Regions from separate parts of the Peribacillus sp. Bi134 genome, predicted to be linked through region 1. Evidence: riboswitches for the same ligand, from Rfam matches in the RefSeq annotation. Region 1 holds a riboswitch; the other holds the start of a gene.
The links. A riboswitch is a leader RNA that binds a small molecule or an ion and turns the genes downstream of it on or off. The one in region 1 is predicted to bind cyclic di-AMP.
Positions count from the first base shown of each region.

Region 1 (5,477 bases):
ACGAGCCCCTCTGCCAGAATATGAGCCAAGGAAGCAATGATTTCTGCCGGAATCGCCGTCAGCTCTCTTTTCTTTCTGATTCCAAGCCAAGTCCTCTCTACTTTTAAAAGCTCCAGCTTTAGCGGAATCAGGCTTCCTAACATCATATAATATGTCGAAAGAGAACGAAAATAAATTTTATTGAACCAGCCATCATCCTGGGCAAGGTACACAAATTGATTATTCAATTTACGGAAAAATGGAGGATCCAGATGAGTTTTTGCATGCCCTAAATATAATAGTTCCGCTATTTCCCTTCCATCCAATTCATCCAACCCTTCTCTTTCTTCAAAATCGATCCAACAGAAATCTCCATATGCCCGGACATTTTCTTTAACGAGCTTCGCAATATCTTCAGATGAAGCACTCTCTAGCAGGACATTCAAATTGTATTCCCCGCCATTGAATTCATGTTTCAATAATAAGATGGAATCCAACGTATATGGCAGCGAATAGACGAATTCACGAAAATTGAGTCCATTAAAAAGGACAAACCGTTCAGAAGCCTGCATATACATATATAAGATATCATTGCTATCATTCTTCATAACCTGACCCCCTCCGAGCTCTTAATCAATAATATTATTTTACCAAACTTTTGGGTTTTCACGTAAGTTATATAACCCCCAATATTAATCATCATCAGCACCATGTGAATAATGCGAAACATGTACTCCATATTAACCCAAATGTTAAGGGACACACTCGACTAGCTCAAAGTATCCATATTATAGTAAGAATGAAGGATTGGAGGATTAAATCATGGATAAAATTGAAAAAGGTTTTATCATTAATTCTTTTCATGGAGCCGTTTCCGTCTATGCTGATGCAACTAAAAAAATAGGTCTGTGGCAATCAGAGAAATATGCATTCGAAAAATATTTAAATCAGGAAGATGCAATCCTTGATATCGGTTGCGGTACAGGAAGGACCACCTTCGCACTATATAAAAAAGGATTTCAAAATCTAACGGGAATCGACCTGACTCCTGCCATGCTTTATGAAGCCGAAAAAATAGCCCATGAATATAACCTGGACATACCCTTTATCCTTGGCGATGCAACCGACCTCCCTTTCAACGACTCATCATTCGATAAAGCAATCTTCGCTTTTAATGGTTTAATGCAAATTCCCCAGCGAAAAAACCGCACATTGGCTTTAAAAGAAATCAACCGTATTTTAAAACCTAAAGGGCTCTTCATTTTCACAACACATGACCGTGATAAAAACGAAAATTACCTGAACTTCTGGGAGCAAGAGGAAATGATTTGGTGTGTTGGTAAACAAGATGAGAGGCTTTATGAACTCGGGGATATTTTCACATCCGGAAAGACGCTTCAAGAAGATACTTACCTACATATCCCAACTAAACTTGAAGTACTTGAATGCCTGGAAGAAGCACGGTTCAAAGTTATCGAAAGCTTTTATCGAAGTGAATTATTCCATGAAAATGATGATGTCATCGCTTTCTCTTCCGATTGCCGCTTCTGGATCGTCCAAAAGTAAGGAAGCGCATTTTAATTCAAAAAAAATCCAGAGTGACATTTCACTCTGGATTTTTTGTATTAAGAAACTTGTTCTAATTCTTTTTTGGAAGGCGGGTTGAATTGACCTTCCCATTTAGAGATAACGATTGCCGCAAGTGAATTACCGATAACGTTTACTACTGTACGTCCCATATCAAGAATACGGTCAATACCGGCAATGAATGCTAGACCTTCAACAGGAATACCGACAGTTCCCAATGTCGCTAAAAGAACTACGAAAGATACACCTGGTACACCCGCAATCCCTTTGGATGTGATCATTAACACTAGCATTAGCGTAATTTGCTCATACATGCTTAAATCGATTCCGTACATTTGAGCGATGAAGATAGCTGCTAACGCTTGGTATAATGTAGAACCATCAAGGTTAAAAGAATATCCAGTCGGAATAACAAATGTAGCAATATGTTTCGGACATCCCGCTTTTTCCATTTTTTCCATGATCTTAGGAAGAACCGCTTCTGAACTTGCAGTAGAGAAAGCAAGAATCAATTCTTCTTTTAGAAGTTTAATCAACGTAAAGATATTGAATCCGACAAATTTCGCAATAAGACCAAGAATGACTATTACAAAGAAAATCATTGTTCCGTAAACAGAAAGCGCTAACTTTCCTAACGGAATTAAAGATTCCAAACCGAATTTGGAGATCGTCACACCGATTAGTGCAAATACACCGATAGGAGCGAATTTCATGACCATGTTAGTTAGGTAGAACATTCCTTCAGCTACACCTTGGAAGAAACGGAATACTGGTTTACCCTTTTCACCGATGGCCGCAATACTAAGTCCAAACAACACGGAGAAGAAAATGATCGCTAGCATATCGCCTTCTACCATGGCTTTAACTGGATTGGATGGCACAATGTGAACGATTGTATCTACGAACGATTCATGTTGCTTAGTTTCTGCTGTATCAACATAGGTAGAAATATCAGTTTGTTCTAGCTTGTCCATATTTACACCAACACCAGGCTGGATGATATTCGCTGAAATTAAACCAACAGCAATCGCTATCATAGTTACTACAACAAAGTATGATATTGATTTAGCTCCAAGTTTACCTACTGATTTTAAATCGCCTACACCTGCAACTGCAACGATAAGACTTGACACAATGATTGGTACTACAATCATTTTAATCATTCGTAGGAAAATGTCTCCGAATGGCTGTAAAAAGTTTTGGGCCGTCTCACTACCATAAAAAATGGCACCAACGATAATCCCTAAAATTAAACCAATGAAAATTTGGCTAGCTAAACTTAATTTGAATTTCTTCATTTACTTTCCTCACCTTCCATAAAGTCTTTGATGCAAAAACATTTTTGTCTCGGTAAGGGAAACAAGATACTAATAAAAGAAAGTAATTTTTCTTTTTTGAAAAACTCTGTCTTTACGCCGAAAAAAAAGACACTTCATGTGTCGATTTCTTATTGGCGTGAATATTCACACATGTTCCCTTAAAGACGCTGACGAGGTTAGCTGTCGGGTTAGGAATTGGAAACACAAATGCCCTTTCATTTCTGAATTCACCCCTAGCGGATAAAATCCACAAAAATGGGTCCCCCGTTCTTGGAATAAGATTAAGCGAGTTAACTTATAATAAAATATTATACTAAAAATGATAATCTGTAAATATTTATTCGCATTAGTTCTAGAAAAAATCTTTAAATATGTCTGAATATTCTGCATTAGAGACTATTGTATCTATAATTACTCTTCCCGATTTTTAATAATATAAGTTATATTGATATATAATTAATCACTAATTTGACATCACCTCTCTTGATGAAAGAAGCGGTTATTTTTCCAATACGCCAAGTAACAGATATCTTACTTTTTCCCTAGAGGTGAATTTTTTATAAGTTGCTGCCTTCACTTTTCCAAATTGGATTGGGGTAATGAAATAAGAATGGTTCTTCGACACATCCGGCTCCATTAGAATGACGTCACCTACCGACGGTCCGTTTATGATTTCTTGCTTCCCTTCAGCCTTAAGCCCTTTTGTAATGTAATGTTTATCCACATAGCCATTTTTAGTCAATTTGTAAATATAAGGCTGTTTATGGTTTTTTATGGCTTCTATAGGAATTGAGGGTACACCGGCTTTCTCATTGGTTATTACAGTAAGATTCACTTTGGATCCCACCAACAAAGCTTCCGTTTCTTCACCTTCCGGTTCGATTAGTGCCTGAAATGGAAATCTGTTATCCTTTTTTAATGACGGCTCTTCAGCGGGATAGGAATGGATGCGACCTATCGTCCCTTTCAATGCCTTTTTTGAATCAGAGGAACTTGCTTTTATAGTCATGCCCACTTCAGCCTTTTTCATTTCCTCTTCAGAGAAATCCCCTTCAATTGCCATATTTGTTGAAACGATGGATATAATGGGATTACTCAGGTTTTTATTGATATTTTTAACTACACCATCAGCCTCACTCGTTGACACGATCGCACTGGACTGCTCCTCAATTGAAGTTATTTTAGCTTCAAGCATTTTCACTTTTTCATTCAAGCTGTTTTTTTCCAGTTCCTGCTTGTACATTTCTTGCTCAATGTTACTTTTAATAAGATCTGAGGAACTTGTTGTTATATCAATTTTCAAGTTTTTTTCCACCGATTCATCAATGGTTGCTTTTTCAGGATTACTGGTCATGGTCCCTTGATAGGACCTCAACTTCCCTATGTATTCCTCAATACCTGCAATTTCTCCCTCAGCTGCCGTTTTCTCCGCTTCCAAGTTCGCTTTAAGAGCATCAAGTTCGGTCGTCGTATACTCAAACAACGAGGAGCCAGCCGTAATCTCATCGCCTTCTTTAACAAGGAATTTCTTAAAATCATTTTTCTTGGTGTCAAAATAGATATCATACTCTTCTACAGGTTTAATTACCCCATTTGTTTGAATAGTATCCGTAATTGTATCTTTTTTTACCTTAGTCCAGTTTTCAACGAAAACAGTTCGTTCCACTTTGCTTTCTTTTTTTTCAATAAGGTATAAGTTAACGGTTATTAAGACTATCGACGCAATGGAGACCGCTGCAATTTTCCATTTCCCGCTCATTCATTTCACCCGCCTTATACAAATACGCCTACTTGGATGTATGCTAAAAAGGCTTTAACAAACCATGTGGCCAGATAGAATAGAACAATCATTAAAAGGACCAAATAACTATTTCGTTCTGAAAACTGCTTTAAATAAAAATATTGCAGAGCAATAATAAGAAATTGAAAAATGGTGATTCCGCTGAAAAAGTGAATGAAATAATCATTTCTGAGAAAATACTGACTGATGATCCCCAATGAAAATGGATTGGCATCGCTGCCTATATCCATTAATACGAATAGAGGAATCAGTAATGTTTTTTCCACTAATTGCAAAACAAAAAGAATCATTTGAACGATGACTAATTTTATATATGGGATATCAGTAACGATCCAAAAGAATAGAGCTGATAAAAATATGTATATGGAAGGGTCGATTATGCCTGTTATTATGTTGCCGCTCATAATCAGCAGCTTTGCTGCTTCGAATTCACCGGCACTCATTTTCGTGATTTCTTTGGAGAATGATTCTGAACCAATGCCAAAATATCCCCCAATGGCGAATACTATAAGACTAAGAAAATATAAAAATAGTAATTTCAATCCAAGCTTTGTGACTGCCTCTGCATTTTGAAGCTGATAACGACTCCGATGAGGCTCTAAAATGCCCTTTAACAATCTGACCTGGTACACCATATGTGGTCCTCCTGCAAAAATTGATATATCTTCATATATTTTATCTTATTTTGGAAACAATTGCAGAAATAAGGAATGAATATACAAAAAAAACACATAATCATTCCCATTCATATTTAATCCCACCATACTAATTTGGAGTTAATACTGACAAAT
Region 1 is NZ_CAKKLN010000019.1:6,633-12,109, reverse strand. Features, by position in the region: gene LQ188_RS26140 (hypothetical protein) at 1-587, opposite strand, end outside; gene LQ188_RS26135 (class I SAM-dependent methyltransferase) at 802-1,545, shown strand; gene LQ188_RS26130 (cation:dicarboxylase symporter family transporter) at 1,605-2,864, opposite strand; cyclic di-AMP (ydaO/yuaA leader) riboswitch at 3,036-3,183, opposite strand; gene LQ188_RS26125 (efflux RND transporter periplasmic adaptor subunit) at 3,385-4,644, opposite strand; gene LQ188_RS26120 (hypothetical protein) at 4,659-5,321, opposite strand; gene LQ188_RS26115 (YegS/Rv2252/BmrU family lipid kinase) at 5,452-5,477, opposite strand, start outside.

Region 2 (5,477 bases), on a different contig from region 1:
AGAGGTGTATATGTTGCCAATTGAAAAACAAGAGAGAACACAAATCCTTTTTGCCTTACTCGTCATTGTTTTATATCTTTCTCCTTTATTCATCCTTGGAGAAAATGCGCATATTCGCGTACATGATAATTTGGACTCCAACATTGCCTGGTATAAAGTCCTATCAGAAAGCGGTGAGTTATTCGGTGCGATAGATGCCAAAATTCCCCAAATCATGAATGGTCTGCCCCGAAATGCCTTTGGCAGTGAGTTCAGTATTATCGTGTGGCTTTACGCACTTTTTCCGACAATGGTTGCATATGCAATAAGCCAGGCATTAACAAGATTTATTGCATTCTTTGGTATGTATATCTTATTAAAGAAACATTTGGTTACAGGAAGCCAATCAGGTTGGATCAGGGTTGGAACATCCTTGGCCTTTGCCCTTACCCCATTTTGGCCGTCGGGAATGCTCAGTACACTTGGGATGCCGCTTGCACTTTGGGCTTTTTTGAATATTCGCAGCAAGGACCATTCGTGGAAGAATTATTTGGTCCTTACACTTTTGCCGCTTTATTCAAGCATCGTGCTTGGTTTTTTCTTTTTCCTTGTTGCAATGGGCTTTCTTTGGTTAATGGATGTGATCAGGAGAAAAGGGTGGAATATAACGTTTCTTCTTTCGATCGTGTATATGACCTTCATTTTTGGTTTGGTGGAGTACCGTTTGGTGTCTTCATTCATTTTTGATTCGGAGCCAAATAGCAGAGATGAATATTTTCACGCAAGGCTGCCGCTCGATTGGGTCATCAAGCTTACTTTCAAAAATTTCGTTCTTGGACATACGCATGTCATGACTGTACATGCGCTTATTATCCTGCCGATTACAGTCTTTGCCCTTTATATCATTCTGACCAAAAAACTGTGGCGACAGGAAAAGGTATATGTATTTTTATTCGGCTTGAACTTTATACTCTCAGCATGGTACGCATTCTGGTTTTATAAAGGCTGGGTTCCTTTGACTGAAAGGTTTCACACCCTGGATACCTTTAATTTTGCCAGATTTCACTTTTTAAGGCCGATGGTGATTTATTTGGGCTTTGCCCTCGCGATAAAAATCATTTGGGAACACAGCGATTATGCTAAGAAAACCCTTTCCATTTTCATCGCCGTCCAAATTATGATCTTAATGGGCTTCAATGAAGAAATCACTTACAATAAAAAACCATCTTTTAAAGAGTTCTATTCAGAAAGCCTTTTCCAGGAAATAAAAGATCATATTGACCTTCCACAGGAAGAGTATCGTGTTGCTAGCATAGGGCTGCATCCTGCAATCGCACAATTTAATGGATTTTACACGCTCGATAGCTATAACAATTTCTATCCGCTTTCTTACAAACATCAATTTCGTCAAATAATTGAAAACGAATTGGCTAAGAATAAAAACATCAGAATCTACTTTGATGAATGGGGAGGACGTTGTTACCTATTTACCGATGAGCTTGGGAAGCATTATATGTTCAAGAAAGGCTCGAAGAAAGAGCTGGAAAATTTGGATCTTAATATGGATGCCTTTAAAGGATTAGGTGGCAAATATATATTTTCTGCCATCCCAATCAACAACGCGAAGGAGAATGGATTGGTGCTAGATGGGGTTTTCACAAAGAAAGGAAGCAAATGGAAAATTCATTTATACAGAGTCATGTGAAAAGGGGGGAATAGAATGAATTCACCGATAGTAACGATTGTTGTACCTTGTTATAACGAAGAAAGCGTTTTGCAGGATACCATTTCCCAGCTTTGTGGATTGATGAGGGGATTAGTCGAAGAAAACGTTGTTTCTGGTCAAAGTAAAGTCCTGCTGGTTGATGATGGAAGCAAAGATCAAACTTGGAAGATCATTTATAAGGAAACGATCAATAATGAATTGGTTCGCGGGCTAAAGCTTTCCCGGAATGCAGGACATCAAAATGCACTCCTGGCAGGATTGTTTACAGCCAAGGAAGCCTCGGATTGTGTGATTTCCATTGATGCAGATTTACAGGATGATATTCAAGTCATCCCTGAATTCATTCGGAAATTCAATGAAGGATGTGAAATCGTATATGGTGTCCGCCAGAAAAGGGACCTTGATTCATTTTTTAAACGAACATCTGCAACTGGTTTTTATAAATTGATGAACAAGATGGGGGTTAACCTTGTCTATAATCATGCCGATTTCAGGCTGATGAGCAGAAGGGCGATCGCGGAGTTGGAACGATTTGATGAAACGAATCTCTTTTTAAGGGGGATTGTCCCGCTTATTGGGTTTAAGACGGATTCTGTTTATTATGACCGAAAAGAAAGATTGGCTGGGGAAACGAAATATCCATTTAAGAAGATGGTTGCTTTTGCGCTTGATGGCATTACTTCCTTTTCAGTTACACCGATCCGGCTTGTATTATGGCTAGGATGTCTTTCCTTTTTCATTAGCTTACTCTTTGGGTCTTACTTTTTATGGTTAAAGTTTTATGGGCAGACCGAAACTGGTTGGACCTCATTAATCACCTCCATATGGTTGATCGGCGGACTGCAGTTGATTGCTGTCGGCTTGATAGGGGAATATATCGGAAAAATCTATAATGAATCCAAACGCCGGCCTAAATATATTGTTGATCTTGATTTATTTAATCCGCTCGATTTAAAAAAACGGGAGCAACTAGACAATGAACGGAACAGTATTGAAAAACTATCTAAAACACACTAACTCCTTTATCCGCTTTTTATTGGTTGGAATAGTCAATACAGCGGTTGGACTTTCCATCATGCTTTTTCTTATGAATGTTCTTGAATTATCATACTGGGTCTCCACCTTTTTCGGCAATGGAACGGGAGCTGTAACGAGTTTTCTTTTGAACAGGACTTTTACCTTTAAAAGTGATATAGAATGGCGGCGAGGAGTTGCCCGTTTCTTTTGCGTCATCCTTATTTGTTATTCCGCCGCTTATTCTATAGGCCAAGCCATTGCGGAATCACTGGAAGGATCCGTCCATTTATCCATACAACAAAATTTGGCTGTTCTCATAGGAACAATCTTTTATACCGTGCTTAACTATATTGGCCAGAAATACTTTGTCTTTAAAAAAAGCAATCTGAGACCAATTCAAGAAGGAAGGAACTAATTAGGTGAATCAGTGGAATAGTGCCCCTATTGGACGGGAATAAAAGCGGAATTTGATATTTAATGCAAGTTTACCCTTTTAATGACGATCCGAGCTGGGGCAGATCTGGTTAATTCATCGCATTCTTCATGAAGGTGATTTTTTTCCTTTTCGGACCACCTTTTGTTAATTGGCCCCTGGATTTTGACCTTTACTTACCTCCTTTCCTACCTTCGAATCATGTCATTGCATGACTTATGTTATATAAGCCAAGAACAAAACCTCACTTACAAAGAATTATTTATTTTTGAGCAAAATTTTCATTTACATTTCCATTTCACGGGAGTATGATAATCAACAGTTTCATATTTCTAAATCGCTTAAACCTTATGGTGCGGGGGACCCGTTATTGGGATTGTTTACAATCCAGGGGGTGAATCCTTTTTAAAAAGGTAGGGCTACTCTTAGGTCCGAATCCGACAGCTAACCTCGTAAGCGTTATATGAGAAGGAAGGTGGAGCTTGTTAGACAAAAAAATTGATGTCTACAGGTCTATTTAGCTATGACTTGTAGGCATTTTTGTGTTTCGTCTAGTTTTTTGCTACAGCTGGGTAACATAAACTTATAAATTAACTATGGTGGTGAAATCTTGATGTTATCTTCTATAAAGAGGTTCTTGATTGGGAGACCTTTAAAGTCAAATGCACTTGGTGAACAAAAGCTTAACAAAACAAAGGCTTTGGCGATATTATCTTCTGATGCTTTGTCTTCGGTTGCATATGGGCCGGAGCAAATATTGATCGTCCTGATCACGGTCGGTGCTGCAGCATTCTGGTATTCCATCCCTATCGCGATCGGAGTATTGATCCTCTTAACTGCTTTGATTTTGTCTTATAGACAAATCATTTTCGCTTATCCGCATGGCGGGGGGGCCTATGTGGTTTCAAAAAACAATTTAGGAGTCAATCCAGGGTTGATAGCTGGAGGATCTTTATTGGTAGATTATATATTAACTGTGGCTGTAAGTGTCTCTGCAGGTACGGATGCAATCACGTCCGCTTTTCCTGGCCTGCATTCCTATAATGTCGTCATTGCCATCATATTCGTGATTCTACTTACAATCCTGAACCTTCGGGGGGTTACGGAGTCAGCCTCTGTTTTGGCCTATCCGGTGTACCTATTCGTTTTAGCCTTGTTCATCTTGATCGGTGTTGGAATTTACAAGATTTTAACAGGAGGAGTTTCACCTGAATTGCACACATCAATCGGGACTCCGGTAGCGGGCATCAGTTTATTTATACTGCTAAGAGCATTTGCATCAGGAAGCTCCGCCTTGACAGGAGTAGAAGCAATTTCCAATGCAATCCCGAACTTTAAAGATCCAGCCCCGAATAATGCTGCGAAAACTTTAATAGCGATGGGTTCATTGCTAGCTGTATTATTTTCGGGAATCGTATTTTTAGCCTATTATTTAAGCATTGTTCCCAGCGCAGAGGTAACGGTCGTCTCCCAGATTGCTGAAGAGATCTTTGGACGGAATTTCATGTATTTCTTCATTCAAGGTACGACTGCCCTGATCTTGATACTTGCGGCCAATACTGGCTATTCGGCTTTCCCTCTGCTTGCGGTAAATCTTGCGAAGGATAAATTCATACCAAGGGCGTTTACGATCAGAGGGGACCGATTAGGGTATTCCAATGGAATCATCATACTGGGACTTGCATCCATCATCTTGATTGTCGCATTTGAAGGACATACTGAAAATCTCATTCCGCTTTATGCGGTAGGGGTATTCATTCCATTTACGTTGTCCCAGACTGGCATGATCGTTAAATGGGTTCGCGAAAAGCCAAAAGGCTGGATGATGAAATTAACCATAAATTCAATTGGTGCCATAATTAGCTTTATCGTCACGATGATATTCTTTTTAACCAAATTTACTCAGGTTTGGCCTGTTTTGATTTTTTTACCTATCATCATTTTAATTTTTCATCGGATTAAAAAGCATTATGAAGCAGTTGGTGACCAACTAAGGATTACAACATGCGAGCCGATCTTACCAATTGAAGGAAATATCATTATCGTACCTGTGGCAGGTATAACTCATGTGGTTGAGAACTCTTTAAATTATGCAAAATCGCTCTCAGCAAATCAGGTCATTGCCGTTTATGTTGCTTTTGAAAGAGAAGATGAAAAGAAATTCGGAGAAAAGTGGAAAAAGTGGCAGCCGGATGTCAGGCTCGTTACACTGAATTCTTATTATAGAAGTATCATTCAGCCACTAACTAAATTTGTGGATACAGTTGAACATAAGGCGAGTGAATCCAATTATAAAGTTACGGTGGTCATCCCCCAATTCAT
Region 2 is NZ_CAKKLN010000009.1:152,391-157,867, forward strand. Features, by position in the region: gene LQ188_RS20990 (DUF6044 family protein) at 11-1,684, shown strand; gene LQ188_RS20995 (glycosyltransferase family 2 protein) at 1,700-2,722, shown strand; gene LQ188_RS21000 (GtrA family protein) at 2,682-3,137, shown strand; cyclic di-AMP (ydaO/yuaA leader) riboswitch at 3,484-3,630, shown strand; gene LQ188_RS21005 (APC family permease) at 3,769-5,477, shown strand, end outside.
Region 2: linked by a shared signal. The riboswitch ahead of LQ188_RS21005 (APC family permease) and the one ahead of LQ188_RS26130 (cation:dicarboxylase symporter family transporter) in region 1 are both predicted to bind cyclic di-AMP.